DNA from 2 places in the Gordonia iterans genome. Region 2 is predicted to be linked to the other one. Evidence: predicted binding sites of a transcription regulator. Region 2 holds the regulator's gene; the other holds the start of a gene.
What was found. Region 2 encodes LexA, which represses DNA repair genes until DNA is damaged. Its sites were predicted from a motif close to CGAACANNTGTTCG; they were not measured.

Region 1: C6V83_RS12800 (SAV_6107 family HEPN domain-containing protein) is a predicted target of LexA. The motif match lies at 1,457-1,470, and genes of this name have one in related genera.

The regions. Positions count from the first base shown of each region.
Region 1 is NZ_CP027433.1:2,794,834-2,798,236, reverse strand. Features, by position in the region: gene C6V83_RS12810 (LppM family (lipo)protein) at 1-657, opposite strand, end outside; gene C6V83_RS12805 (GNAT family N-acetyltransferase) at 654-1,322, opposite strand; gene C6V83_RS12800 (SAV_6107 family HEPN domain-containing protein) at 1,585-2,031, shown strand; gene C6V83_RS12795 (DUF3040 domain-containing protein) at 2,159-2,557, shown strand; gene mraZ (division/cell wall cluster transcriptional repressor MraZ) at 2,937-3,374, shown strand.
Region 2 is NZ_CP027433.1:2,093,840-2,097,242, forward strand. Features, by position in the region: gene C6V83_RS09605 (putative PEP-binding protein) at 1-1,427, shown strand, start outside; gene lexA (transcriptional repressor LexA) at 1,443-2,141, opposite strand; gene C6V83_RS18720 (LysM peptidoglycan-binding domain-containing protein) at 2,306-2,980, shown strand; gene nrdR (transcriptional regulator NrdR) at 3,036-3,403, shown strand, end outside.

The DNA.
Region 1 (3,403 bases), 700 kb from region 2:
GAGCGCGACGACGGCCAGGCAGAGCAGCACCATGAACCAGGTCCAGCTCGGCAGTGCGGCGGTAGCCGGATCCGGATACTCGGCATCGGCGTTGAAGTCGGCGTTCTGGCCGGGTTCGGGGATCCAGCTCACCGAGTTCTCCCCAGCGCGTTCGCCGTTGGTCGCCACGACCGGTCCGCCGAAGTCGACGGTGAGGGCCAGATAGTCGTTCTGCGGCGTGAGGCCGGTGAGCGCCGCCCCGCCGCGCAGCCGAACGATGTCGCCGCTCCGGGTGGCGCTCAAGTCGACCGTCGCGCCGTTGCCGAGCGCGCCGGAGACGATGTCACCCAGCTGGCCGAACTGTCCGGCGGTCAGGTTGGAGAAGGTCATCCGGGAACCGTTCTTCCCGGCGGCAGGGGACTCCGGGTCGTCGCCCCTCCGGGCGGGTCCGTCGCCGGGGAACTCGGTCACCGCGATCGACCCGGACATCGAGGCCGGAATGTCGAAGGTCGGCGGCGACGGTGAACTGGCCGGTGTGGCCGCGACCACGATGGAGCCGGAGAACTGATCGCCGACGTTCTCCGAGCGGGTCAGGCAACCGCTGAGCAGCGGGACGAGCGTCAGCAGCGCGACGGCGGCGAGAACCGGAAGGCGAGCGAGGGAAGACACGCCTGTCATCGTGCCAGAGTCGGCGGACAGTCCGGGGGAGGCTGGTCGGGCAGGGGCAGGGTGCGGCCGAGGAACGCGAACGGCCGTGGATCGCCGGCGAAAGTGAAGTGCCGCAAGACGTCGGTGAAGCCGAGGCGCCGGTACAGGGCCCATGCTCGGTTGTTCTCGCCCTGGACTTCCGGAGTCGAGAGCAGGACCCGGGACTCCGCGCGTCCGGTGAGCAGACCGGTCAGCAGCGCGTGTCCCACACCGCGCCCCTGGGCGAGCGGATGGACGTGGATCTCGGTGAGTTCGAAGTAGTCCGAGGCGATCGCGTCGATCTGCGCACGCGGAACTCCGCGGCCGGCCAGCCCGGCCCGCAGCTGCCGGTTCCACCATTGATCGGGATACCCGGTGTAGCCGTACGCGATGCCCACCAGGATCTCGTGGTCGCCGGTCCACGGGGCCTCGATGCGCAGGCGAGAGTACGTCGTCCGAAGGAGATCCATCGACGAGGCGGTCTGCATCGCCGCCACCGCCCGCCAGCCCGGTCTCCTCAGGTGGTCGCGCCAGAGGCCGATCCGGTTGAACTCGGTACCGCGGGGATACCGCATGGCGGTGACGTAGGTGTGCACGGCGGGCTCGAGCCACCGATGAGCATCGGCGGCGGGAAGCTCGATCAGCCGTGTCGACATCGTCCTGCACCTCGGGTCCGCGCACTCGTCTCCGGCGGGTGACCGGGGCGCCGCGGGCGCAGCGAATCGTGCGTGTGCGCAGAGACTATCTGGACTTGCCCCGGTCCAGGTGTCCGGGCTACTCTGGCCAGTATCGAACAAATGTTCGATGAAAGGCGGCGGTCCGGTGGGGAAGACACCGGACCGCCGCCGCTTTCGTCGCCGACCGGAATTGTCGGTGGGTCGTGAGAGGTTCTCCTTGACGAAAGGAGGTGGCGCGATCATGACGGTCGATCCACATGTCGTGCACCGCAGCCGGGACCTGCTCGAACGGGCCGAGGTGCTGTTCGAGGAGGCTTCCCGGGTCACCGACGACGGGGCCGAGCGTTTCCGGCAGTTCTATCTCGCCGCCATCCGGGCGTCCGGGGCGGTGCTGGCCCTGTACGAACCGCCGGGTCCGGTACGCCGAAGGCGGAACGCCCGGGACGCGTGGAGCCGCATCAAAGCGGTCGCCCCGCAGTACGCCGACCTCGCCGAGTATTTCGGTGGACTGTCGCGGATGCGGTCACGTGTCGAGGCAGGGCTGGTTCGTCAGGTCGACGACACCCTGTGCGCCCGCGTCGAGCGCCGGGCGGCGGAGTTCCTCGACGCCGCCGACGCGAGCCTGCTCGCGTACGAGCAGGGCCGATTGGGCGGGAGTACGCGCTCGGAGCGCAGGTTGGGAGCCTGAGGCGCGGCTCCGGTGGGTCTTCCGGCGGGTAATGGTGGTCGCGCGCCGGTAGAGCTTCTACTATGGACGTATAGGCCGTCGACGAGGATTCGTCGCCGGCACGCACTGACAGTGAGGGAGGAGCGCGGTGCCGCTTTCGGAGCATGAGCAGCGAATGCTCGATGAGATTGAGAGCGCGCTGTACGCCGAAGACCCGAAGTTCGTCTCCAGCGTCAGTAAGCAGCGCGTCGGGCGCCCGGATGCGCGGCGCCGGTGGCAGGCCGCCCTGCTGCTGTTGGTCGGACTCGCCCTCCTGGTCAGCGGGATCATGGTCGACGTGCGGATCGGTGACTTCCCGATTGTGAGTCTGGTCGGCTTCTTTGTGATGTTCGGCGGCGGTCTGCTGCTGATCTTCGCACCGCGCGGCGGTTCGTCGCTGTCGGCCAAGAAGCTCGGTGCCGAGGGCAAGAAGGTGCCGGAGAAGGGCTCGTTCTCCTCACGCATGGAAGACCGCTTCAACAAGCGATTCGATCAGGACGGTCGCTGACCGTCCACTCGGCGGCCTGAAGCCGCTCGCGACACCCGAACGGGGTCGCAGTCTCCACGAGACTGCGGCCCCGTTTTTGCATCCCCCACCGCGCCCCACCCCGGTCACCCACTTTGCCCCACCATGACTCATATCGATGTCCCACCAGTCACTTGAGATGGATTTAGACTCACTGATCTCGATCGTGACGCGCCGGGGACGCGCCTGCCGACGCGCGAATGACTGCTGTGAAAATCGCGTCAACCTGCACTAATAGTGCTGTGTGGTGGATGAGTGGGGCGCAGTGGATGGAAAGTGGAGGAAAGTGGGGTAGTGTGGTGCACATCGGCCGGGGGGATCCGGAAAGTCCCCGCCCGATGCCCGGGCAGGAGGTGACGGCGTGGCTGGCTTCGTCGGTACCTACTCGCCCAAGCTCGACGACAAAGGGCGGCTGACGTTGCCCGCGAAGTTCCGCAACGCATTGTCAGGAGGTGTCGTGGTCACGAAGGGCCTGGATCACAGCCTGTCGGTGTATCCCGCGGAGAAGTTCGACGAGACCGCGGCCAAGGCGAACGAGGCATCGCGCAACGACCCGGCGGCGCGCGCCTACGTTCGGCTGATGATGGCCGGCGCCGACGAGCAGGTGCTCGACGGGCAGGGGCGCGTGCATCTGAACGCCGGGCTGCGTGACTGGGCGCAGTTGCAGAAGGAATGCGTGGTCACCGGACAGTACGACCACCTGGAGATCTGGGACGCGGCGCGCTGGGAAGCCTACGAGGCCGCCCACGAAGAGGCCTTCGCGGCCGGCGGCTCCGCCGCGCTGGACGCGATTCTCTAAGACAAATGAAGAACTGGACCGCTGCGGTG
Region 2 (3,403 bases):
TCGCGAAGGACCGCGCCTGGATCGGCACGGCGAACACGCTGATCGCTGACGGCACGCCGGCTGCGGCCGCTACTGTCGCCGCCATCGACAAGATCGCCGAGATGTTCACCAAGCTCGGCGGGTTGATGGCCGAGCGAGTCACCGACCTGAAAGACATCCGCGACCGCGTCGTCGCCGAGATTCTCGGCCTCCCCGAACCGGGGATCCCGAACCCCGACGAGCCGTCGATCCTGTGTGCCGACGACTTGGCGCCGGCCGACACCGCCGGACTGGATCCCGCTCGCGTGATCGCACTGGCCACCCGGCTCGGCGGACCGTCCAGTCATACGGCGATCATCGCGCGTCAACTCGGTATCCCGTGTGTCGTGGCGATCGCCGAACTCGACCGGATTCCGACCGGGGGCACGGCTTTCGTCGACGGTGAGCGTGGCGTCGTCGGTCTCGACCCGGACGTCGAGGAGGTCGCCGCAGCGGTGGCGAAGGCGCGAGAGGCGGCCGCGGCCGCCTCGGCGTGGAAGGGGCCGGGGCAGACGTCCGACGGTCACCGCGTGCTGATCCTCGCCAACGTCGCCGACGGACCCTCCGCCCGGGCCGCCGCCGAACCGGGGGTCTTGGAGGGTGTGGGCCTGTTCCGAACCGAGCTCGCGTTTCTCGATCGCGGGGACGAGCCGAGCGTCGACGAACAGACTGCTCTCTACCGAGCGGTGATCGACGCGTTCGACGGTGACAAAGTGGTGATCCGGACGCTCGACGCCGGGTCGGACAAGCCGCTTAAGTTCGTGAACCATCCGGATGAGGCCAATCCGGCGATGGGGGTGCGCGGCAACCGCATCGCCACGCCGCACCCGGAGATCCGCATCCATCAGCTCGACGCGATCGCCGCGGCCGCAGCGGCTGCGACGGCTGCACCCTGGGTGATGGCGCCGATGATCGCCACCGTCGCCGAAGCCCGCGAGTTCGCAGCACTGGTCCGCGAGCGAGGGCTGGTCCCGGGAGTCATGGTGGAGGTCCCCTCGGCGGCGGTGCAGGCCGATCAGATCCTGGCCGAGGTCGACTTCGTGTCGGTCGGCACCAACGATCTGACGCAGTACACGATGGCCGCAGACAGGATGTCGCCGGAGCTGGCCGCGCTCACCGATCCCTGGCAGCCGGCTGTGCTGGCCCTCATCGAGCGCGTCGGAGCAGCGGGGACAGCGCAAGACAAGCCAGTGGGCGTCTGCGGTGAAGCGGCGGCCGATCCGCTGCTGGCGTGCGTTCTGGTCGGCCTGGGGGTCACATCGCTCTCTTCGGCTCCGGCGGCGGCGCCCGCCGTCGGACTCAAGCTCGGATCGGTGACGCTCGATCAGTGTCGGGCCGCGGCGAGGGCGGCGGTCGCCGCCGACAGCGCCGCGGGGGCGCGCGACGCCGCTCGCGCCGTCCTCGGTTGACGGTTCCGAACTCGCTCAGACGCGGCGCAGTACGCTCACGACCTTGCCGAGGACCGCGGCGTCGTCGCCGGGGATGGGCTCGAAGTGTTCGTTGTGCGGCATCAGCCAGACGTGACCGTCGACCCGCTTGAAGGTCTTGACCGTGGCCTCGCCGTCGATCATGGCGGCGACGATGTCGCCGTTCTCGGCGACGTTCTGCTGGCGGACCACCACCCAGTCGCCGTCGCAGATGGCTGCGTCGATCATCGACTCGCCGACCACTCGCAGCAGGAAGAGCGAGCCCTCGCCGACCAGTTCCCGGGGCAGCGGGAAGACGTCTTCGACCGCCTCTTCGGCCAGGATCGGACCGCCGGCGGCGATCCGGCCGAGCACGGGGACATAGGCGGCCGAGGGGCGATCGGGCTCGGCCGTGGCATCGGCGCCCGGAGGCGGGGTGCGCTGATCGTCGCGCACGTTCACCGCACGGGGCCGGTGCGGGTCACGCTTGAGCAGCCCCCGCCGCTCGAGGGTGCGCAGCTGGTGCGCCACGGACGAGGTTGAGGTGAGGCCGACGGCCTCACCGATCTCCCGAATGCTCGGCGGGTAGCCGCGTTCCCGCACGGACGAACGGATGTACTCGAGGACTTCGCGCTGCCGCTGGGTCAGCGAGGCCTCCAGGGTCGCGGTCGACAGGTGTGGGTCGACCTTCGACAGGCTCTTGGGTCCGTCGGTCATCGCCGGTCCTTTCCTCGTGCTTGATTCTCGTACGGTCGGTTCACAATTTAGTCGAGTAGGTCACAGAACTCAAACATTTGTTCGACGTGTCGCGACTTTTGTCGGACCCGTGGTGTTAACTGTCGAACAAGAGTTCTTCGAACACACGAACGATGGGAGTTTCGATGACCGAGTCGCTGAAGACCCGCGCGGACCGCACCGGCCAGGAGCGCGCAGCGCACTGCGACGCGAGCCCGATGACCTGCGATGTTCCGGTGGTGCTGAGCCGTTCCACCGAGTCCTGGGGCACTGAATCCGCGGGCTGCCTGACCACCGGTCGCAGTCCCCAGACGCACCGGCGCGCCGTGCGGCTGAGCGCGAACACTCCGATTCGGACGAGCGGTACAGGACACCCGGGCGGTGCCCACGACGTTTCCGGCAGCCGTTCGAACACCGGCCGTTCGACCACCGGGAGTCCGAAGAGCGGTCGTTCGAACAGCCGCCGCTCGGAGCGGTCGCGCCGCGCGCGTCACCGCGGCCTCGTCGAGCACAGCGCGGTCGCCCCGGCGATCGCGCGTCGCCGGCGCTGGGCCGCCGGCTTGCTTCTGGGGGTCGGCTGTGCGGTCGTCGTGGCAGTGCTCGGCGTGGTCGGCGAGGACTACTCGGACGCGGCGACCGGTGCACCCGCTGCGACCGAGGTGGTGCACGTGCGCAGCGGCGAGTCGCTGGCGGCACTTGCTGCGCGCATCGCCCCCGAGGAGCCGACCGCAGCGGTGATCGCCACCGTGCGCGAGCTGAACGATCTTCAGACCGCCGGGCTGCGCCCCGGGCAGGCTCTGCTGGTGCCTGCCTACCGCTAAGGGTGAGACGGTGAGCGGCCGAGTACTGCGGTGGACGGGCAGGTACCCTGAGTGCATGCGATGCCCGTTCTGCAAGAACGACGACACCCGAGTGGTTGATTCGCGCGCGTCGGACGACGGTATGGCGATCCGCAGGCGACGGTCCTGCAGCGAATGCGGGCGCCGTTTCACGACCGTCGAGTCGGCGGTACTCGCCGTGGTCAAACGCAACGGGGTCACCGAACCCTTCTCTCGTGAGAAGGTGATGAAGGGCGTGCGCCGGGCGTGCCAGGGTCGGCATGTCGACGAAGACAAGCTCGCCAAGCTCGCTGAGGCCGTCGAGGACACCGTGCGCTCCTCGGGTTCGGCGGAGGTCCCGAGCAACGAGGTGGGCCTGGCCATCCTGGGGCCGTTGCGTGAACTCGACGAGGTCGCGTATCTGCG